Linked DNA regions of Shimia isoporae. The protein of the gene in region 1 interacts with the protein of each later gene in a pairwise test. Links are inferred from orthologs where the notes say so. Each region holds a gene or a part of one and is shown in the gene's direction. Other genes may lie near its edges. The genes, in order: rlmB and tsaE.

The links.
Region 2: the proteins of rlmB (region 1) and tsaE interact in binary tests that used the Escherichia coli proteins (3 or more experiments, as listed by UniProt). The link is inferred for Shimia isoporae from one-to-one orthologs.

What each region holds. Positions count from the first base shown.
Region 1 is NZ_SMGR01000001.1:2,088,739-2,100,229, reverse strand. The notes cover bases 3,041-5,886. They hold rlmB (23S rRNA (guanosine(2251)-2'-O)-methyltransferase RlmB), read left to right. Parts: upstream 3,041-3,996; coding sequence 3,997-4,776; downstream 4,777-5,886. Other genes in these bases: BXY66_RS10295 (ATP-binding protein), read right to left, coding at 5,791-5,886; BXY66_RS10300 (CoA-binding protein), read left to right, coding at 5,327-5,794; BXY66_RS10305 (hypothetical protein), read left to right, coding at 4,845-5,144; BXY66_RS10315 (sensor domain-containing diguanylate cyclase), read right to left, coding at 3,041-3,585. Also shown: BXY66_RS10320 (sensor domain-containing diguanylate cyclase), read right to left, coding at 1-1,612; more of BXY66_RS10315, read right to left, coding at 1,750-3,040; more of BXY66_RS10295, read right to left, coding at 5,887-7,545; BXY66_RS10290 (hypothetical protein), read right to left, coding at 7,632-8,156; BXY66_RS10285 (phosphoribosyl-ATP diphosphatase), read right to left, coding at 8,219-8,530; imidazole glycerol phosphate synthase subunit HisF, read right to left, coding at 8,527-9,324; BXY66_RS10275 (DUF302 domain-containing protein), read left to right, coding at 9,423-9,878; BXY66_RS10270 (DUF2867 domain-containing protein), read right to left, coding at 9,879-10,334; BXY66_RS10265 (hypothetical protein), read right to left, coding at 10,421-10,738; BXY66_RS10260 (hypothetical protein), read right to left, coding at 10,710-11,018; hisA (1-(5-phosphoribosyl)-5-[(5-phosphoribosylamino)methylideneamino]imidazole-4-carboxamide isomerase), read right to left, coding at 11,015-11,491. UniProt on the Escherichia coli protein: Specifically methylates the ribose of guanosine 2251 in 23S rRNA.
Region 2 is NZ_SMGR01000004.1:43,847-55,461, forward strand. Bases 5,301-8,270 are described here. They hold tsaE (tRNA (adenosine(37)-N6)-threonylcarbamoyltransferase complex ATPase subunit type 1 TsaE), read left to right. Parts: upstream 5,301-6,538; coding sequence 6,539-7,003; downstream 7,004-8,270. Other genes in these bases: BXY66_RS17115 (PAS-domain containing protein), read left to right, coding at 5,301-6,500; BXY66_RS17125 (aminoglycoside phosphotransferase family protein), read left to right, coding at 6,996-8,018; BXY66_RS17130 (nucleotidyltransferase family protein), read left to right, coding at 7,994-8,270. Outside these bases: BXY66_RS17085 (GNAT family N-acetyltransferase), read left to right, coding at 1-413; BXY66_RS17090 (Lrp/AsnC family transcriptional regulator), read right to left, coding at 410-865; BXY66_RS17095 (Glu/Leu/Phe/Val family dehydrogenase), read left to right, coding at 1,011-2,057; BXY66_RS17100 (ActR/PrrA/RegA family redox response regulator transcription factor), read right to left, coding at 2,222-2,776; BXY66_RS17105 (SCO family protein), read right to left, coding at 2,844-3,473; sensor histidine kinase RegB, read left to right, coding at 3,558-4,931; more of BXY66_RS17115, read left to right, coding at 5,019-5,300; more of BXY66_RS17130, read left to right, coding at 8,271-8,686; double-strand break repair protein AddB, read left to right, coding at 8,679-11,606; double-strand break repair helicase AddA, read left to right, coding at 11,603-11,615. UniProt on the Escherichia coli protein: Required for the formation of a threonylcarbamoyl group on adenosine at position 37 (t(6)A37) in tRNAs that read codons beginning with adenine.

The sequences.
Region 1 (11,491 bases):
GATCCGCGATGCAAGCAGCCTCTTCTTCGTTGGTGTTCGGCAGGATCACCGCGAACTCTTCGCCGCCATACCGGCAGACGCTGTCTGCGCGCCGCATATTGGCGTTGCGCAAGCTTTCACCCAGAGACTTCAAAACAATGTCGCCAACTTGGTGCCCATGGGTATCATTGAAAGCCTTAAAGTGGTCGATGTCGAACAACACCATCGCCATCGGTTCGCCTGATTTGGCCATACCTTCCCACGCAAGCGCAAACTCGTGGTCGAATGCCTGCCGGTTCAAAAGCCCGGTCAGGTGATCATGGCGCGCAGAATTCACAGCCGCACGATGCATCCGCTGCAAGGTCGCGCGTTCTTCCATAAGGGTGGTGGCCCTGCGCTGGGACTGCGCGAACCTTTGACCGATAAGGAAGGTGTAGAACACCATCGTCGCCGTGAACGCATGCTCTATTAGCAGAACCTCATAATCTGTGAGAATGACGGACACCACGTCGTGGGACGCTCCGAAAATCAGCGTGCCAAGTGCGACGCTGGCAAACACCGCGCCCTGTTCGCGGGCCAGAATTGCACGCACGATACCCCAAAGCGACGCGACGCAAACAAAGAGCGCATGGGCCTGATAGACGGGGAGGGAATTGCTCATCATGTCCGGCGGGGCGGTCAGAATAAAGCCGCACAACAACGCGACGACTGTGAGGACAGCCCGCATCAGCCAAGCCGGGTAGTAGTCAGGCAATAGGGCGCGGTTCAGGCCAACCAACATAGTCGTGGCAAAAACGATGTTCATCATCTCAAGCCGCATTCGGATGACGAACCATTCGGGGCCGAACCAAAGCTCGATCTTGTCCCAGAGAATGAGTGCACGCATGGCAATCAGCAAACAGCCGAAAGCCAGATAGAACGGGGCGGCGTCTTTCGGGTTCAGACCATAGAGAAAAAAGTTCTGCGCCATCGTAAACATAATGATGCCGACCACGATGCCGAGAATCAGCTCGTGATGTGTCCGTTCGGCAAGATTGGCTTCGCGGGTTGTGATCTCCGGCTTGTTGAGAATCCCGTTCCAAGAGTTGATTCCGCTCCAACCAAACACATCCTTGCGAACCTGCAACACCAAGAGGCCTTTGCCACGCCCCTGAAAGTCATGCACCTGGTTGCGGATTGCGGCTTGTGGTTCGCCTTCCATATGTCCGGCTTCTGCCACCATGTGCCAGTAATGTGGGCCAACCAGAGGAACCCAATACACTCTGTACGCTTCAGAGATCGTGCTCATCGCCAACACAAGATGTTCGTTGGTCAACGGTACGTCGACCGGCGCGACATAGGTCGCAACCCCGTGATAATAGGGGTTTTCCGGGTCTTTGGGGATGAAGTCCTGCCAGCGACTGGGCACCGGTGCCCGCTCCAGTGTGCCCTCGGTATAGGCTTTATGCGCTTCCATCGGAGACAAAAGCTCGCCCCATGCGAAACCCCATTCCCCTTGGAGAGGAACAGTCAGCGAGTCGCCTTCTTCGGGAGCAAAAATTGCCAGGTCGGACTGGGCCATTGCCTTGATGGGCAATATGAGCGCCAGTGCCAGCATGAGCACGCGCGTAAAGTGAGGTATCAGGTATGACAACAACCGGCTCCGGCCAATTTAGTACTTGTATTGGGTTCTAAGGTCGAAAGCTTAAGAGGCGATAAAACTTCGGTTGGTGAAGTGAATTCTACGCAATAATTCGTACGCTGCCGTCGCACCGTCCGTCATGGTTCGATTCATGTCGCGGAGATGTCGGGGAACTGCGGGTGCTGGAGGCTGTAAACGCCGTTGACGCAGTTGCGGCCCTGATCTTTTGCGGCATAAAGGGCCTCGTCCGCGCGCTCCAGAAGGCTTTCGGCGGAGCATCCGGATGCTGTGATCGTACATGCCACACCAAAACTGCAAGTTACAGACAACGCAAATTCAGGATCGTCGATCACAGGAGTCTCGGCCACGTCTTCGCGGATTTTTTCAGCCACCAACAAGGCGTCTTCCAAGAGTGTGTTTGGCAGAATGAGCGCGAACTCCTCCCCGCCATAGCGGCAAACACGGTCGTGCCGACGCATCGGGAAGTCCGCCAATCGATCGGCCAGCGATTTCAGTACACGGTCCCCCATCGGGTGCCCATACGTATCGTTGACTTGTTTGAAATGATCGATGTCGAACAGGACAACCGAGAGCGGCTCGACCTTGGCGTTGGATGCTCGCCATGCGTGGGTGAACTCATGATCAAAAGCCTGTCGGTTCAACAGCCCTGTCAGATGATCGCGCCGCGCCGAATTCACTGCGTCGCTGTGCAGCTTTTTGAGCATTTCCTTTTCTTCTTCCAGCATCTGACTGCGACTGATGGCGATTGAAACCTTGCGCCCGACAAACAATGTGCAAAGTGCCATAAAGACAAAAATGGCCATTGCTGTGATGCGGTACTGTGTGCTTCCGGTTTCTGCCGCGATGATGTCGTGAACCGCAGCGGAAAGTATAAAAACAAGCGCCAGCATCAATGTCGTAGCACCTTGTTTGCCGTCAAGCATAGCCCGCCCCAAACCGTAGCCCATCACCAGGAAAACGAGGATCAGGAAGGCCTCATAGACGAGAAGATAGTACGACATCAGGTCGGCGGGCGCCGCCAGAATGAAGATGCCTGCAAAGCCTCCGAACCCGACAATGGTCCACATGAGCACGGGGCCGATCAGCGGAGGAATGAGGTATCGGATTGTCAAAAGCAGGATCGGCCCGACTGTAACGGTGGCCAGCAGTTCGATCCTGGTCCTGAGAACGTGAACTCCAGTGCCGAAAATGACTTCGAGCGAGTTCGATGACGCAGCAAGGTGCAGCATTACGATCAATGCTGCGTTTCCGAGCAGCAATGGCGCATAATCGTTGCGGCGCAGACTGAACAGGTAGAAGTTCTGGAAAACCGCAAAAAACAGACAGCCCGTCCAAAAGCCGTCAAAAATACGTTGGAGCTTGCGGTTAACGTTGTCGATTTCCGACGTTGTGATGCGCGGCGGGTTAAAAAAGCCGCCCCAAGCCAGAACGTCCTTGCGGACGTGTATCAAAAGGACACCTTTACCGCTTCCGTTTACAGGGTGGGATAGGTCGACATAAGCGGCTTTTGCCGGGCCAGTTAGGTTGCCCTCGGAGGCGATGCGTATTGCTGCGTCTGGGGATCCTTTGGGAACCCAAAAGACCTCGTAGGCTTCCGGTATCCGTTCAACGTGCAGAACGAGGGAAATGTCCTTGTCTTCCGGAAGATGCAATTCGCGGGCATAAGTGGCAATGCCGTGATTGTACGGATTTGCAGAGTCATGCGGCAAATGGCTGGCCCAGGTTGACGGGGTGGAAACCACATCCAGAGTGTTTGCAGCCAAGGCCTCAAGGACGGCCGCGGGAGACAAATACTCTCCCCATGCAAAGTGCCATTCGCCATCCAGTACCTGTTCGTAGCTGTCATTGGCAGTGTTCCGCGCGCTGGACTTGCCCAGAAAATGCACAAAGAACGGCGCAGCGGCAACGCAGGCGACCAAGGCAACAAAAAGCAGCGCTTTCAAGTGTGAACGGCTGAATTCCACGCGGTTTCTCCGAGGGTGTATCGCGGCTCGAAGTAGGGCAAAGGACTTAATGAGACCTAAAGGAGAGTGACCGGAAAACGGCCATTGACACCCGTATTTTTATCAAATCAGAAACATCCGCCGTTTGGGCGGAATTGTCGGCAAAAGCCCGCGCAAAGGCGCGTGTTTGTTGCTGATTTCAAGAGAGAAAGTGGTGGGCGACCTTGGAATCGAACCAAGCGTGCGTCTCCGCGAGGGAGTTACAGTCCCCTGCCACACCTTGCGGCCTGTCGCCCACTTTCTTCGGTCTTGCGACCGTGGTGTGAGGGGCTGATTACTTTGATGTGTGGGGGGCGTCAACAAGAAAATATCTTGCACATGGCGGCTGGGCATCGCATTGATGCCCCTTCAGCATTTTAAGGGGTCTGGACCATGAAAAAACCCAAGTGGGTGGTCGAAAAAGAGCAGGCAAAACGCAAAGCCGCATCCGAAACTGTCTGGCTTTTTGGATTGCACGCAGTGCGCGACGCTCTGACGAATCCTGCACGCGAAAAATTGCGTCTTATCGTGACCAGAAATGCCGCTGACAAACTTGCAGATGCCATTGCCGAAGCGGGAATAACACCCGAAATGGCTGACCCGCGCAAGTTCACCGCTCCTCTTGACCCGCAGTCCGTACATCAAGGCGCAGCGCTGGAAGTTAAGCCTCTGGATTGGGGACGTTTGGCCGACCGGGCCATTGCTGATGACGAACGTCCACAGCGTCTCATTCTGTTGGACCGAGTGACTGACCCGCACAATGTGGGCGCGATCCTGCGCTCCGCTGAAGTCTTTGGTGCGCTGGCTGTGATCGGGACCCGCCACCACTCGGCACCGGAAACGGGCGCCTTGGCCAAAACGGCCAGCGGCGCTTTGGAACGTCAGCCATATCTACGTTTGCGCAACTTGGCAGATGCCATCTCGGAATTGCAGAACATGGGCTACCTTGTTCTAGGTCTTGACGGAGAGGCAGATCAGACAATCGAAACTGCGTTGGAAGGCCGCAAGGATCAACCGGTTGCTTTGGTGATGGGGGCCGAAGGGCCGGGCTTGCGCGAGAAAACCAAGGAGACGGTAGATCAGTTGGTCAAGATCGAGTTTGCCGGCGCCTTTGGCTCGCTCAACGTGTCCAACGCTGCGGCTGTCGCGCTTTATGCATCTTTGCCCCGATAAATCCGCCAACAACTCTCGCATTTCCCGAAGCTCACCCTAGGTTCTAGAAAACCTGAGAGGAGGCCGACTTGCCTGGCGCATCGAAAATCGCGACCTGTTGTTACTGCGGTACACGCGCAGCGCTTGTGTTGAGAGGTGACAGCCGCCACGAGCTGTCCTGCTCTTCTTGCGGTGCACCGTTGCATGAACTGAAGTCCATTCCCTTGCAAAAACAACGAGTTGAGCGGGAAGTTGCCTATCGTTCGGCAAGTGCCAAGGCGCAAAGGAAGACTGCTGAGAAGCCCCGTAAGAAGCTGAAAAACAAAAGAAAATTCGCAAAAAAGATCTTCGAGGAAGCTTTCGACTTCATAGAAGACATATTTGATTGAAGAGCGATCCGTTCACGCGGCAGTGAGCGCCTCTTTAATCCGTTGTCACAACACCTACGTAACATAGTGAGAAACGCAGACGTGGAACCCTGCGTTTCGCTTCACTGTCCCTCGTTCCGAACTTGCGCCCAAACGTTGTTTGGGCGCTTCTTTTTTTTCACAACACCCGATAGCGTCGTTGCATGGAATATTCCGACGCAAACCTGAAAAAGATTCTCACACGGACAAAAGTTGTTGCCGTGATTGGGGTATCTATGAATTCCGTACGCCCAAGTTACTACGTGGCGCGGTATCTATCCCTGAAGGGCTACCGGGTAATCCCGGTCAACCCGGGCCATGCTGGCAAAATGCTTTTCGGGGAGACCGTTGTCGCGGATTTGTCCGACATCGACGCGCCGGTGGACATGGTGGATATCTTCCGGAGGTCCGAAGCTGTGCCGCCAATTGTCGACGCCGCAATTGCGCATCTACCGTCGCTGAAAACTGTTTGGATGCAGATCGGCGTGGAGAACGCAGAGGCTGCGGCAAAGGCGGAAGCCAAGGGCTTGGACGTCATTCAGAACCGGTGCCCGAAAATCGAATACCAAAGGCTCTTTGGTGAGTTGCGCATGGGCGGGTTTGCCACCGGCATCATCTCATCAAAACTTTAGGCTGCGCCTCGCTCGGTGCAGCGCTCAATCAGACGGACAAGCACGTCCGAAAGTTCCGCTTTTCGGAATGGTTTGCCAAGGCAGGCGGCCATGCCAGCGCTGATGTAGCTTGCTGTCTGTTCTGGCAGGATATTGGCTGAAAGTGCAACCATCGGCGTACTGGCGTTCAACGCACCTTCGCTTTTGATCCTGGCACAGGCCTCGAGGCCATCCATTTCCGGCATCTGAATGTCCATCAGGATCATGTCAAACTTTGTCTGAGTGCAATGTTCAACTGCGGCGCGACCATTGTCGACGATCACAGGTTCGATACCCATGGACTGCAGAAACCGTTGAACAATGACCTGGTTCGTGCGTGTGTCCTCAGCCACCAGAACCTTTGCCCCTTTCAGGCATTCCCGATCGCCGGGTGCATTGGGTACATTTGCTGGCTCGCTTGGGGCAGGTGTGGCCGCCGGAACGGGTGCTTCAACTTCGATGATCGGCACCGTGAACCAGAATGTGCTGCCTTTGCCGGGTTGGCTTGTAACACCGATCTCGCCGCCATGCAGTTCCACCAGTTCTTTGGAAATCGCAAGCCCAAGGCCGGTTCCGCCATATTTGCGGTTGGTCGACGCACTGGCCTGTTCAAACTTGCGGAAAACCCGTCGTTGCGCGCCTTCGGTCATGCCAATGCCTTGATCCGTCACGCTCACTCGGATCAGGTCGTTTTCCCGACCTACATTAACCGTGACAGTGCCCTCGCTGGAAAACTTCAGCGCGTTGCTCACGAGATTGCTGACAACTTGCTGCATCCGTGCAGGGTCAGCGGAAATCCACTTGGGCAGGCGGTTCTCTTGTTGGTAAACCAGCTTCAGACCACGGGTTTCTGCGCCAGCCTGAAGCGCGTGCACGGCAGGTTGCGCCAACTCAGACGGGGCGCAGGGCACACGTTCGAATGTGACGCCGCGTGCTGCAATCTTGGAATAGTCAAGAACGTCGTTGATCAACCGCAAAAGGGTCATGCCAGAGGCTTGTCCCATATGGATGAGCTCGCGTTGTTCCGGAGACAGGTCGGTGTCTTCCAAAAGTTGCAAGACGCCTGACAAGCCGTTCATTGGGGTGCGGATTTCGTGGCTCATATTGGCCAGAAACTCCGATTTAGCGTGGTTGGCGTCCTGCGCCTCCTGGCGCAATTCCACCAATTTGTTTTCCGCGCGGTTGAGTTCTCGGTCAAACAGCGACAGTCCCCAGATGAAGGCACAGATCACGATTGACAGAACCGCTGCGCTCTCAACCGGCAGTTTGCCCAGATACGAGAAGAAAAACAGGTTCGCAAATGTGAAGACCGTCACGATCCACGCAGGTCTGGGACCCATCACCAAGAGGGCAATCACAGGCGGACCGATAAGAAATGCCTCCCTCAGCCAGACGCGGTTTTCCTCGAAATACATCACCATGTTCGTGTGTGCAGACAGCAGGAAGATCAGCGTCAACGCGGTTACGCGGGTGCTTCCGGTCCGGTGCAGGACCGAGGGCACGAAATAATAAAGCACGGAAATAACCATGCTGAGCGTCGCAACGGTTTCCGGCAATCCGGAGTTGATCAGCGATAGGTGAATATTGTGCAGAAACGAATTCACGCCAATCACAAAGCTGAAGCTGCAAATCAACCGGTTTCGCGCGCCAAGAAACGTCGACTCCGAGTCGCGCTCGGGCCAATAGTAAGCCTTCAAGGCTTTCACAGCTTTGGCGCAGAAGGGTCGGTACATCAGATCAATGGCGGGAATCGTTGGGTTACAGCTTTCTGCGAACCTCTTGCCCGAGAAAACCTTAACGCCCGATAAAGGCCGACGAATTAGTTGCGGCGGTCTCTGAACACCTGGCTGCGCGGTTTCCAATTGTAGCGGGTGTCTTCGACCATCGGCGCCCAGAAAAGGTAGCCCCCGTACCGCCACGGATCTAGCACAACGCCGCTTTGCATCGGTTCGCCGCGCTCGGACAGGATCACGGTGCTGTGCTCAATCCGCAGATTGTCCGTGTTCGCGATCGCGCGGTGCAGGCTCAGGGTTTGCAGATTCTCTGCCCGGAGGCGGGATTCTAGATCATCCGCCCAATGCCAGCACAAACCGCGTGAACGAAGCCCTTGATTGACCTTGGTGTTGTGAATGAGCGGCGGGTCAGAGACCTGATACTCGGAGCGCAATTGCAGGGAATATTCGTACGAAATGCGGGCCACACGCGCCGCTTCTTCGCGCGACACAAAATCCCCAAGTGCGAGAATTTCCTGCTCAAGCCCCGGAATGTCCGGCTTTTTGGCGTCTTCGGGAACACCGCAAGCCACCAAAACAATAAATACAAATGAGGCCAGTAGCCGCGCCATCCAGGCTGCTCCGTAAACGGGGTTTGCCTGACTATAGGCGGGGTTTGCTTCAGGGCAATCCCTCAGCTGCGCGCAGCCTTCTCGGCGATGCCGCTCAATCCCTGACGACGCGCCAGTTCCGTCAGTACATCCTCCAGCGCCACATCGCGCGCTTCAAGCATAACCAACAGGTGATACAGCACGTCCGCGGCTTCGTACGTCAATTTTTCGCGGTCGCCCTTGACCGCTTCAATCACCGCCTCAATGGCTTCCTCGCCAAACTTTTCGGCACATTTCTCCGGCCCTTTGGCCAGCAGTTTCGCCGTCCAGCTGCTCTCGGGATCAGCTTTCGCCCGTTGGGCAATCGTCGCCGCCAGTTCATTCAGTGTATTCATGTCAGCCTCATCGGAATACCGGCATCGTGCATGTATTGCTTCGCTTCCTGCACGGTGAATTCGCCAAAGTGAAAGATCGATGCTGCCAACACCGCGCTCGCGCCACCTTTGGTCACGCCTTCGACCAAATGGTCCAGCGTGCCCACGCCACCCGATGCAATAACCGGCACGTTCACCGCATCACTGATCGCTTTGGTCAATGGCAGGTTGAAACCCGCCTTGGTGCCGTCGCGATCCATCGAGGTCAGCAGAATTTCCCCAGCGCCCTTCGCCACGACCAGCTTGGCAAATTCCACTGCATCAATTGGCTTGCCGTCTTTGTCCAGCGCTTCTTTGCGCCCGCCGTGGGTGAAAATCCCCCAGCGGTTCGGAACGCCGTTTTCATCATGCCCAATCGTCTTGGCATCAATCGCGCAAACAATGCACTGGCTGCCAAACTGCGCCGCAGCCTCGGCAATCACGTCAGGGTTCGCCACGGCGGCAGAGTTGAAGCTCACCTTGTCCGCGCCCGCCAACAAAAGCTTGCGCACATCCGCCACGGTGCGCACACCGCCCCCCACGGTCAGCGGTACAAAACACTGCTCTGCCGTGCGCTGCACCATGTCGATCATTACGCCGCGATTGTCGTGCGTTGCATGAATATCCAGAAAGCAGATCTCATCCGCGCCCGCCGCATCATAGGCGCGCGCCGCTTCCACAGGGTCGCCCGCATCGCGCAGCCCCACAAAATTCACGCCTTTCACAACACGGCCGTCGGCCACGTCCAGACAGGGGATCAATCGTGTTTTCAGCATGCGCTCGCCTATTTTTGCACTTCACGCGTTTGTCTATTCACAAATGGCCCCTGACGCCAGACCATGTTGCCATCTGATTTGATGCTTTGGAGTTTGTGATGAAACGTTTTTTGAGCACCTGCGCCGCGCTTGCGGCTTTTGCAATGCCTGTGGCCGCGATGGACGACGACATTGTCAAAGTGGCCGCCACCGGATCAGTGGCCGAAACGATGGACGCGCTTGAGGCCGCCGTGACCAAAGCCGGCGTCGCGGTTTTTGCGCGCATTGATCACGGGGCAGGGGCCAAAAGCGTCGATATGGACCTTGGCGACTCCCAACTCCTGATCTTCGGCAGCCCCAAGATTGGCACCCCGGCAATGCAGGATGATCCGCTTGCTGGCCTCTATCTGCCGCTCAAGGTGCTTGTTTACCAAGACGCAGAGGGCAAGGTTTGGCTGGCCTATGAAAACCCGACCGACATGCTGGATGACCTCACCATCGCCAACGACGCCGCATATCTTGGCAAAATGGCGGGCGCGCTCGGCAAGTTGACCGGTGTCGCCGCAGGCCAATAATCAGCGGGCCGCGCGACGCAGCGCATCCCGCGCGATCAGTATGTGAAACGGCATGATCGTTGCGAGGTAAACCCGGCCCAAAAGGTTATGCCTATGCACCCAGGTTGCCAGCAGGATGTCTTCGCCGTCGCGCATGATTGAGACCCTGAAGTCGAGGTGCTTGTCGTCAAATCCGGCGATAATTTCCTGATCGTTTTCGCTTTCCAGTGGGAACATCCCGATCTTTTCCTGTCCCTTGAAGTCGGAGGGCAGGGCACCGGTCAATCCCATTGGCAACACGATCACATTGCGCAAAGCCACCAGAGCCTGCGCCCAACCGGGAAAGTTTGCGATTGTGTCTGCGGCTTGGCGCAATGGCATGGCGCTTGTTACGCGAAAGCAGTCGATGAAATCCCCGGCGCGAAATCGGTCGTGCAGCGCGCTGAAGGGCGGGAGAGGGGAGGTCGTCACAGTCATGCTATGGTCCTTGTCCTGTTCGCGCGCCAAATGTGCTTACCGCAAGGGAATGGATCAAGCCGACCCATTGTCACAGCTGTACCGCCTCAGTCCCGCGGGGCAAAAGCGCGACGCCACAGGTCTATTGCTGCCATGATCACCAGCCCCACCAAAGCAGCCACCGCCACAGGTGCCGTCATTAAAAAGAACCAGCCAGAGGTGAACATGGAGTGGAGCAACGGCCCAAAGTCCACGCCAATGATGCCGCACTCGGTGACAAATCCTTCGTGAAGGGTGCAGCCTGCGACATTGGCAATCAGCGAAGACGCAACAACCAGAAGGACCGGCAAAACAGAAACCGCAAACAGCAAGATCAGTCCCCGATAAATCAGGCGTCTACGTTTCCGGCTCCTTTGGCTCATCATGCTGTGGCCTCCTGGCCAACACAATAAGCGCAGCAAGGCTTGCAATGAAAGCCACCGGTAACGTGACAACCAACAGCGCGACAGCTGAATAGGCTTGCATCAGGACCGGTGCGCGATCCACACCGTCCACAACGCATCCACCCTGACTAAGTGCGAGGCCGAAGTCACAGCCCCAGCGCTCCGCGGCCCACTCCGACCAAAGATACGCCGCCAACGGCGCAAGGCAGACAAGGATCACCACCAGCAATACTCCGAGGAATATGCGGCGCGCGACCCTCATCCCTTCATCACCTCAAGTGCCTCGGCCAGATCGATCGCGCCATCATAGAGCGCGCGACCTGAAATCGCCCCGTTCAGTTCGGCGCCGCAGGCCTTGAGCGCCCTCAGATCGTCCAGCGAGCTGACACCGCCCGAGGCAATCACAGGGATTGAAACCGCGTTTGCCAATGCTGCTGTGGCCTCCACATTCGGACCTTTCATCGCGCCGTCGCGCATGATGTCGGTGTAAATGATCGCCGCCACGCCTGCGTCCTCAAAGGATTTCGCCAGATCGGTGACCATCACGTCGGTTTCCTCGGCCCAGCCTTTGGTTGCGACTTTTCCGTTACGCGCATCGATGCCCACGGCAACCTTGCCGGGGAATTCTTTCGCTGCTTCACGCACCAGATCGGGGTTTTCCACGGCTACGGTGCCAAGGATGACACGCGCCAGCCCCTTGTCGATCCATCGAGCGATGGTGTCCATGTCGCGGAT
Region 2 (11,615 bases), on another replicon or contig:
TCGGGGGAACCACGGCTCTCACCAAACCACTCACTCGCGAAGACCTCCGCGATTGGCTTATGGCAGATCCGGACAGTGCGGCATGGCACATTGCCGAAGATCAGGATGGCACGCTTCTCGGGTTTCAATGGATTGGTCCATGGGGGGACCTTCCCCCAGAGGCCTGCGAAATCGGTACATTTGTGAAAGCCGGCCGGACCGGTCTTGGCATCGGCTCAAAGCTGTTCGAGGCCACAAAAGTCGCGGCCAGAGCGATGGGCTATGACTGGATTGATGCAGAAATCCGGGCCGATAACACCGGCGGCCTGACTTACTACCAATCGCGCGGTTTCGAGGACTACAAACGCAAGGACGGCATCGCTCTTGATGACGGGACGATCGTCTCCAAGTGCCTCAAACGCTACCGGCTCTAATCTGACGGCAACACATCCCGCTGAACCATCGCCCTCAAAGCGAAATTGGATCGCATGTTGCGAATGCCTTTAACCGCCATCAAGCGGTGTTCAAGGAAAGCATCGAAGGCATCAAGGTCAGCAGCCACAACGCGCAAAAGAATGTCACGCGATCCCGACATCAAATAACACTCCATCACCTCTTCAAGCGGGCGAATGGCCCTCTCAAAGGCCTCGATCGCCTCTGATCCCTGCTTCTCCAGTTCAACTGACACGAAAATTGTGACAGGCAGGCCAACTTTCCGCGCATCCACGCGCGCGCCATAGCCCGTGATCACGCCATCAGCCTGCAGGCGCTCCAACCGACGGGCGCAAGGTGTGGCCGACAAGCCGACCGACTCGGCAAGGTCCGACAACTTCATGCGACCGTCGGATTGCAGTGACTTCACAATTTTTCGATCAATGGCATCCATAGTGATTTTCCCCACACTTTTGGCCTAGATTAGGGAAAGTCCCCAAATTTTACCAGGTGGTCGCCAGATATTTGGTCAAAACTCGTGTTGGCATTGTGCGAAATTCTCTCAACTTCGCGCTCAGGATGACCCAAAGGAAACCAACATGCAGATCACACCCGTTCAGGCCCCTTCCCACGAAACCGTTTTGCGCGTGCATGACGCCGAAATCGGCCTGACTGGTTTCATAGCCCTGCATTCCACACATCTGGGTCCTGCGGCAGGCGGCCTGCGTATGCGCCCATATGCAAGCGAAGATGCCGCTCTGACAGACGCGCTGCGACTGAGCCGCGGGATGACCTACAAGAACGCTGCCGCGGGTCTTCCACTGGGTGGCGGCAAGGCCGTGATCATGGGTGACGCCTCCAAGAAAACACCAGAACAACTGGTGACTTTTGCGCGCGCCGTTCAATCACTTGAAGGCCGCTACTGGACCGCCGAAGACATGGGCATGAGCCCGTCCGACATGGAACTGATGACGCAGGAGACCAAATTCGTCGCCGGCCTGCCAAATGGTGCGCACGCTTCGGGTGATCCGTCTCCGATCACCGCGCGGGGGATTTTCAACTCCATAAAAACCACCGCGCGTCACCGGTTCGGGTCTGATGACCTGAACGGGCGTACGGTATCTGTCCAGGGTCTCGGCCATGTAGGTGGATACCTCTGCCAATACCTGAACGAGGCAGGTGCAAAACTGATCGTTGCAGACATCGATACCGATCGCGTTCAGGAAATCTGTGCCCTCTATGATGCGGAGGCAGCAACCGCCGAAGATATCCTCACGGCAAAGGCTGATATTTTCGCACCTTGTGCAATCGGTGCAATCCTGAACGAAGCCTCGATTGCCAATCTGAATGTCGAGGCCGTTTGCGGTGGGGCCAACAACCAACTCGCCACCCAAGAAGACGGTGGTCGCCTGCACGCGCGCGGCATTCTTTATGCCCCAGACTTCGTGGCAAACGCCGGCGGCATCATCAACGTTGCAACCGAGATCCTCGAAGTCGCGGACCGCGCGGCCTATGTGGACGAAAAACTCGCGACACTTGATGTGACATTGGACGCAATTCTGACCCGCGCCAAACAGATGGATTGCAGCCCCGACGCGGTAGCGACTTCAATTGTCGACGAAATGCTCGCGGCAAAGGCCGCCTGACTTCCTCCAAAGAAGCTGATGCCGACGAAGCATCAGTACCGCCCGCGTTTGCGGGATGACTCACCCGGCCTCCCTAGGGGCCGGGCTTTCTTTTGGAATTTTTGAAAATCGCACCGACGTAATACCGACGTCTTGCCGACGCGATGCAGACGCAGCTTTTGGCCCTACCTCGGGCTCCGCTTCGCCAAAATACGTTGCAAGGTGCGTCGATGCATGTTGAGTCGCCGGGCGGTCTCCGAAACATTCCGATCACACAATTCGTAGACTCGCTGAATATGCTCCCAGCGCACCCGATCCGCACTCATCGGATTCTCAGGAGGAGGTGGTAGCTCGTCCTCAGCGCTCAGCAGAGCATGCATGATGTCGGTGGCATCGGCCGGTTTGCTAAGATAGTCCGTCGCACCGATTTTTACTGCCGCAACTGCCGTCGCAATCGCACCATAACCGGTCAGGACAACCACGCGCGATTCCTCACGTTTTTCGCGAAGCACCTCGACTACATCGAGGCCGTTTCCGTCTTCCAGTCGGAGATCAACGACAGCATAGGCCGGCGGCCGCGCAGTTGCTATCGCCTTGCCCGCTGCAACCGATCCGGCGGTTTCAACCTCGAACCCGCGCTTTTCCATTGCCTTCGCCAGACGCCTCAGAAACGGCTCGTCATCATCTACGAGTAGAAGAGTTTTATCCGGCCCGATCTCCGGCAGCTCTTTGTCCGCCATGCCTCATCCCCTTGAGAATTTCACAAGTATTAGCGGCACAGACAAAGAGGGTCAAACGCACCGCCTGCTACATCTTGTCTACGAAGCACCCAACGCGCTGGGCCATATCCTCGGGCGTTGTGTCGCGGCGGAAGTATTCCACGAACCCATGACCGGGCAGGGTAAGGTAAGTGAAGGTCGAGTGGTCAACGAGGTAATATTCTTCGTCACCCGCCTCCGGCTCCTGCTTTTTGTAATAGGTGCGGTACGCCTGACTCGCTGCCTTTACCTGCTCCAAAGATCCCGTGAGTCCAATCATCCGTTCATGCAAATAACCCGCATAGTCCTTAACAACCTCGGGCGTGTCGCGCTCTGGGTCAATCGTAATGAACGCGCCGTTCACGATTTTCCCTTGCTCTTCAAGGAGATCCATTGCCTCGGCATTGCGGCCTGCATCCAGCGGACACACATCCGGGCAGAAGGTATAACCGAAGTAAATCAACGTGGGTTCCGTGAGAACGTCAGCATCCGTAACTGATCTACCATCCCCATCTACAAGCGTGAACGGCCCCCCAATTGCACTGGTGCCGCCCGCAACTTGACTGGTCCGACATTGTGCAAACTGGTCAGCGCCTTCATTCGGACGAGACAAAAACCACATCCCGCCAAGGGCCAGGATCATCACAAAAACAGCAATAGCCGCCAACGCGCGCAACATTATTGAATTCCCAATGCCAAGTTGATTGATAGGTGTCAGAGACCTAACAATTGCACGTCTGAACTCAAGGGTACAACACGCCGCATGACTGATTTCTCCACCGAACTCCTGTCCAGCGACCGCCGCAGCAACTGGGTCCGCTTGCGCACAATCATTCTGGTACGCTGGATTGCCATATTCGGACAGGTCGCAGCGCTGCTAGTCTCCCAGTTTGCCTTCGGTCTCGAAATTGAATACGGGCTTTGCTACCTCGCCGTTGGCGTATCGGTCATCGGCAATCTCATCGCGATATTTGTGTTCCCGGAAAACAAACTGCTCAGCCAGCCCGAGAACATGTTCATGATCCTGTTTGACATTTTGCAGCTGGGATTCCTGCTGTTCCTGACCGGTGGTCTGAACAACCCGTTTTCCTTTTTGGTGGTTGGTCCGGTTATCGTCTCCGCGCTGGTGTTGTCCGTTCGATCGTCTTTGGTGGTTGCTTCTCTTGCGATTGTGATGGTCACTCTGCTGCTGAATTTCTATATGCCGCTACGCACCGAAGAATTTTTCATTCTCCGTATTCCGAATGTGTTCCTCTATGGAAACTGGTGCGCGATCGTCATCGCAATTCTGTTCTCTTCGCTCTATTCGCGCCGTGTTGTCACCGAGATGTCTTCAATGGCAGATGCTCTGGCTGCCACCCAAATGGCTCTGGCTCGAGAGCAAAAGCTGACCGATCTCGGCGGCGTTGTCGCCGCCGCCGCGCATGAATTGGGAACACCGCTGGCGACCATCAAGCTGACAAGTTCGGAACTGATGGAGGAACTCGACGGACAACCAGAACTGCGAGAAGACGCGGCCCTGATCCGCGAACAGGCCGACAGATGCCGCGATATTCTCAGATCCATGGGACGAGCAGGGAAGGATGATCTACACATGCGCCGCGCTCCACTTTCAACCGTGGTGGAAGAGGCAGCCGAACCGCACATGGAAAGAGGGAAGGCAATTTATTTCGAGCATCTTGATCTTATTGACGGGCCAGAGATTCCGCGCCAACCCGAGATCGTGCATGGTTTGCGCAATCTGATCCAGAATGCCGTCGACTTTGCACACTCCACCGTTTGGGTGGAAACCGAATGGGATGAGGAGCGGGTTTTCGTTCGGATCATGGACGATGGGGAGGGTTTCCCACCGCATTTGATCGGCAGGATCGGCGATCCTTTTATTCGTCGCCGTCGCAGCGAGCCTGAAAAAACAGCAAGACCGGGATACGAAGGTATGGGCCTTGGATTGTTCATTGCAAAAACTTTGCTGGAACGCTCCGGTGCTGAATTGAGTTTTGCCAACGGAACCCGTGAGGAACAACATCACGCCGAAGACGGATTGGGCGCCATTGTCGAAGTCGTGTGGCCCGCGTCAAATTTCGCCCCGGCGGCCACCACCGAACCTCTTGGACAGAACCCGCGTCACGAAGCTTAGGCCGATCACAACCTTGCGAGCGTTAACACTCTGTTAACCTTCTTCCCACGATCCTGAAGTCAGCACTTCACGATTGCGGGAAATGCTATGTTTGATTCGAGTATTGATTTTCTTCTTGTCGCTCTGGGTATGTCAGCCGTTTTCCTGACCCTCGGGTTTTTGACACTGTTCCTGGGACCGCGACCCGCCAAAGCGGCGACCGTGTCTGAGGCCGTTTGCATCTATCGCAATGGCATTCTGATTGAGGCCAACCCTGAAGGTATGCGTCAATTGGCGGTCCATGGCGGCGGCTCCGACACGAATTGGCGCGCGCTACGTAGTATGCTTTCTGATCGCTTCCCGGACTTCCCTCAAAATCAAGGCACGTCCCAAGCGCAGGACATTACCATTCTTGCACCAACAGATAGCCGCGACACATCCTTTGTGACCATTGACCAAACAAATGACACCGCCCGCGTGACATTCTCTCTGCAGCATCCAGAAAAAACCGACACACGCCGGATTGAGACCGATATCTCCTTGCGTGCGCCGTACCCCATTTGGACTTGCGATGCACAAGGTTCAATTTCTTGGTGCAATGACGCTTACCGAGACCTTGCCGCGCGCATGGGATACGGAAACCAAACCCTTCCTCAACTGTTCGAAACAGCCAGAAATCAGGACGGCGCCACGCCTTTCAGAACCGGGATCGCGATGCCTGATGGTTTAACCCTTTGGTTTGATGTAGCGCGGATCTCCATTGGTTCCAAAACTGTGTTTTTTGCCTCCGACGCAAACACTGTTGTGTATGCAGAGATGGCGCAGCGCAACATTGTTCAAACTCTGTCAAAAACATTCTCGCAGCTTCCAACAGGCTTGGCGGTTTTTGACCGTGGCCGAAAACTCATCCTGTTCAATCCACCACTCGCAACCTTCACCGGCCTGACACCGCCGTTCCTCTCAGCAACACCCCATATCACGGATTTTTTTGACCAACTTCGCGAAAAAAGAATTGCCCCCCAACCCAAGAGTTCCAAACCCTGGCAGAAACATGTCGCTGACATCATTCACGCGACAGAAGCAGGGCAATTCAACGAGTCGTGGGAGCTGCCCGACGGCAAAACCTATCGCGTCTGCGGCCGTCCTCTACAAGACGGCGCCATCGCTCTCATGATAGACGACATTACTGCCGAGATGACGCTCACGCGTCGGTTTAGGTCAGAAATCGAAGTTGCCCATGCAGCCATCGACGCATTGGACGATCCCGTGGCGCTATTTTCACGCTCCGGCGATCATCTCCTCTGCAATACATCCTACAGAAATTTCTGGAAGGTCGATCCCGACTCCACTTTCGCTGATTATACCATTCATGATGCCACCACCCTTTGGGCTGGCGAGATCTGCGACTCGCCAGCCTGGAGAGCCTTTGAGGAAGCCGCGCTCACCGACAGCCCGCGTCAGCTCTGGACGGGCACTCTTCCGCTTCGTAGATTTGGAGTAATGCAGGCAACTCTCACTCCCATTTCCGGAGGAGCCACACTGGTCACGTTTCGCCGAGCGGCCGAAGTAAAAATCACACAACCTGCATGACAGGTTGCGGGCAGGTGTCACCAATGTAAATTGACGCAATGACGTCGATCTCACTTTCTTCTGCGGATGAAACAGCCGCTTTGGCGGTGCGCCTTGGAGCGCACCTCAAACCAGGGGATGTTGTGTTGCTCGAAGGGGACATCGGTGCAGGGAAAACACACTTTGCACGCAGCATGATTCAATCACTGCTCGATGTGGTCGAAGACGTTCCGTCCCCTACATTCACGTTGGTTCAGGTATACGAAACAACGGAATGCGAAATTTGGCATGCCGACCTCTATCGGCTCACGTCTCCGGACGAAGTGGTCGAGCTGGGTCTGGTTGATGCATTTGATGAAGCTATCTGTCTGGTAGAATGGCCAGACCGACTTGCCGAGTTGAAACCCGAAGATGCCTTGACGGTGCAATTCCAACTTGGCCACGAGGCAGGCACCCGTTTACTCAACTTGTTCAGCCCCTCGCCGCGCTGGAAGACGTTGATCAAGGCGCTTGTCGATGCCTGACCGTTCCGATCTGCTGGCACAATTCGTTGAACAAACCGACTGGCGGGATGCCAGTCGCACTATTGTTGCAGGAGACGCCTCCAACAGACGCTACGACCGATTAAAGAAACCAAACGGTGCCACGTCGATATTAATGGACGCGCCACCGGAAAAAGGCGAAGACGTGCGCCCGTTTATCGAAATCGCACAATATCTCCGCGACGTCGGAGTATCTGCTCCTGATATCCTCGAAGCAGATGTTTCACGAGGATTTCTCATCATCGAAGATCTGGGCGACGCTCTGTTTGCCAAACTGATGGCGACCGAGCCAAACAGGGAGTTAGAACTGTATCAGGCCGCGACGGACGTCCTTTTGCACCTCCACAGCAACACGCCACCAGATACTCTGGAACCGTTTGACGCATCGACAATGGCGTCAATGATAGACCTCGCTTTCAGCTGGTACACTCACGGCGCGGACAGTTCCTGGGCGGACGCCTTGGAGGAGCTCAATGATGTCTTTCCAAGAATTTTACAGGAGCATGTCGCGCCGCCATCGGTTTTCATGCACCGCGACTATCATGTGGAAAACCTTCTTTGGCTACCCGACCGCGCTGGCACCGCCCGCGTTGGAGTGATTGACTTTCAGGACGCAAAGATTGCCCATCCCGCCTATGATCTCGTCTCACTGTTGCAGGACGCTCGACGAGACGTTCCCAAAGATGTCGAGGCAGTCCTATTGTCCCGCTATATCTCTCGATCCGGACAGGACCCCGAAGACTTTTTAGCCGCTTATCATGTTTTAGGCGCACAGAGAAACCTGCGCATCCTTGGTGTTTTCGCGCGGTTGTGTATGCATTTTGGGAAACCACACTACTTGCAATTCATTCCTCGCGTTTACAGTCTTTTGATGCGTGACCTGGACCATCCGGCCCTTGTTCCTGTCGCTGGACTTTTGCGTCGGACTTTGCCGGATCCCACACCTCAAACTCTGAAAAAACTGAAAGAAAAATGCGCGACTTTCCCAATGCCGTAATGCTCTTTGCAGCCGGATTCGGCACCCGTATGGGAGCCTTGACCGCAAACACACCGAAACCGTTGGTGAAGGTGGCGGGAAAGGCGTTAATCGATCACACCTTAGACCTCGCGCGCAAAGTGGATCCAGCTACCATCGTTGCCAACACACATTATTTGTCCAACCAGATCGAACGCCACTTAGAGGGCACCAGTGTGGTGGTTTCCAACGAAACACCAAACATTCTCGAAACCGGCGGAGGACTGCGCCAAGCTTTGCCTTTGCTTGATTCCAATCCGGTTTTTACCTCTAACACAGACGCCATCTGGCATGGCCCAAACCCCTTCCAAGTTGCACTCGATGCCTGGTACCCCGATGTCATGGACGCTTTGCTTGTCTGCGTGCCGCCAGGTTCCGCACTAGGCCATAAAGGGCAGGGGGACTTTACTCTTGCCGAGAACGGTCTCCTGAAACGCGGCCCAGGGGTGATTTATGGTGGCGTACAAATTCTGCGGACGGACGGCCTATTTGATATTGAACAAGCGGCCTTCTCGCTCAACCGTCTTTGGGATCGAATACTTGCCAACGGCCGCCTCTTCGGAGTCTCCTATTCCGGAAAGTGGTGTGATGTGGGATCCCCCGAAGGCATCATACTGGCCGAAAACCTTTTGAGCGAAACCGATGTTTGAACCAACAGACATACCCAGAGTTTTTGGCGTCCAGCCCGGCGCAGACTTTCCGAAGGCTCTTGTCGACGGTTTACGATTCCGCCTTTCAGGAAAACCACCTGAGGACACTGCAAGGGTCGACGTTATACTCAACACATCGCGCATGGCACGTCGGGTATCATCGCTGTTCGACGACGGACCCGCCATTCTCTTGCCACGTATCCGGGTCCTCGGCGATTTCTCTAGAGGCGTTGCCGCCGATCTTCCTCCGGCGGTTTCGCCGTTGCGGCAACGCTTCGAACTCATTCAGCTGATTACACGCTTGCTGGACCAGGAACCGGACTTGGCGTCGCGGGCATCCATCTACGATCTCGCTGACAGCCTTGCCGGGCTCTTTGACGAAATGGCTGGCGAGGGTGTGCCTATTGACGTCATTGAAACGCTCGACGTTTCTGACCAGTCCGGGCATTGGGCTCGAGCACAACATTTCTTTGCGATCGCGCGGCACTTTCTTGAAAATGTGGACACCGCGCCCGGCCAAGAAGCAAGACAGCGGCTGGCCATAGAGCGATTGGTCGCGAAGTGGGCAGACAACCCACCGCAACATCCCGTCGTCCTTGCGGGCTCTACGGGATCACGCGGTACGATGATGTTGCTTATGCAGGCGGTTGCCAAGCTGCCACAGGGGGCGGTTGTCCTTCCTGGTTTTGATACAGACATGCCTTCCAATGTTTGGGACCGGATGTCGGATGCACTAGAAGCTGAAGACCATCCTCAGTTTCGGTTCCGCAGATTGATGGACGCTGTGAGTATCGGACCACAGAAAGTGCAGCCGTGGCACGAATGCAACCCGCCAAACCCGGCGCGAAACAAACTGATTTCACTCGCCTTGCGCCCAGCTCCGGTTACCGATCAGTGGTTGAGAGAAGGGCCATCTCTTGGAAGTCTGAGCAACGCTGTAAAAGACCTGACGCTCATCGAGGCAACCACTCAACGCGAAGAAGCTCTCACCATAGCTGCACGCATGCGTAAGGCCGCCGAGGAAGGTCAGACTTGCGCCCTGATCACCCCAGACCGCATGCTGACCCGTCAGGTGTCTGCTGCCCTTGACCGGTGGCGCCTGATACCGGACGACAGTGCCGGCCAACCCTTGCAACTGTCTCCCCCTGGCCGATTCCTGAGGCATGTTTCGTCTCTATTTCAGCGAAAATTGACCTCCGAGACACTTCTGGCTCTGCTGAAACATCCACTTACTCATAGCGGCGCAGAGCGCGGCAATCACTTGCTCTGGACCCGTGAATTGGAACTCTGGATCAGACGCAAAGCGATAACCTATCCGGACGCGGACTCTTTGCTCGGGTGGGGGCGGACACAGGATTTTGTCAAAGACACCTGGATGGACTGGCTGGTCACCAGCTTCTGCAACAAGGAATGGACTGGTGATGTGGACCTTGCCCAGCGGCTTGAAAGTCACATCAAGCTCGCAGAGCAAATTGCTGGCGGACAAAGCGACGGTTCAGGTGAATTATGGCTTGAGGGATCGGGGAGAAAGGCCGCGCAGGTCATCGAAGAGCTTCGCAGGCACTCTGACGTAGCTGGTCCCATTTCCGCCTCGGACTACAGCGACATGTTTGGCGCAATTTTGGCCAGAGAAGAAGTACGTGATCGTGATGAAGGCCACCCGAACATCTTGATTTGGGGCACCCTAGAGGCCCGCGTACAGGGTGCTGACCTTGTCATACTTGGTGGTCTGAACGAAGGAAGCTGGCCTGAATCTCCGAACCCCGACCCTTGGCTCAATCGCAAAATGCGGCACGACGCCGGACTTTTGTTGCCAGAGCGGCGCATTGGCCTGTCTGCGCATGACTTTCAGCAAGCGGTGTGCGCGCCCGAAGTTTGGATCACCCGTTCCATCCGGTCTGATGAAGCGGAAACCGTGCCCTCGCGCTGGGTCAACAGACTGCTCAACTTGCTTGGCGGCTTGCCAGAACAGAACGGTCCCGAGGCGCTTGAGGATATGCGGAACCGCGGACGAGAATGGATAAACCATGTGCGCACACTTGAAACCTTTCGCGAAGTACTTCCGGAAACACGGCCCTCTCCCGTACCACCAAAAGCCGCTCGCCCTCATCGTCTTTCAGTGACTGAAATTAAGAGGCTGATACGGGATCCCTACGCGATTTACGCCAAACACGTCCTTCGACTTCGACCGATGGACCCTTTGATGCGGACTCCCGACGCACTGCTGCGCGGTATCGTTGTTCACGAAATCCTGGAGCAACTGATCAAGGAAAGTGCCGACAACGGTATTTCAGTCACACGCGAACGCTTGATGGCAATATCAGAGACTGTTCTTGCCAAAAACGTGCCTTGGCCCACGGCCCGCGCGCTTTGGAAGGCAAGGCTCGAGCGGATTGCAGACCATATTGTCGCGCAGGAAGCCTTACGCCGCCAACGGGCTTTGCCATTTGCTTTTGAGGCACGGGCCCAAGACCGGATTGAAGAACTCGACTTCACGCTCACCGGCACCGCTGACAGATTGGATCGAACCCCGGACGGAGACCTCATCCTTTATGACTACAAGACCGGGACTCCGCCAAGTGCTGACGAGCAAACCTATTTTGACAAACAACTGCTTCTAGAAGCTGCGATGGCCGAGCATGGCGCGTTTGCCGAAATCGATCCGGCAGACGTTGCAGATGCCATTTATATTGGTCTCGGTCCTAAACCCAAAGATCAACCAGCGCCGCTGGCCGAAACACCACCCGAAAGGGTCTGGGAGGAATTCACCCGCCTCATCGGTGCCTACCTTACTGACGGAAAAGGCTTCACAGCCCGGCGTGCTATGCGCACCGAGGCAGACGAAAGCGACTACGATCAACTGGCGCGTTTTGGAGAATGGGATGCGACAGATGATCCGAAGCCGGAGGTGTTGATATGACACAGATGA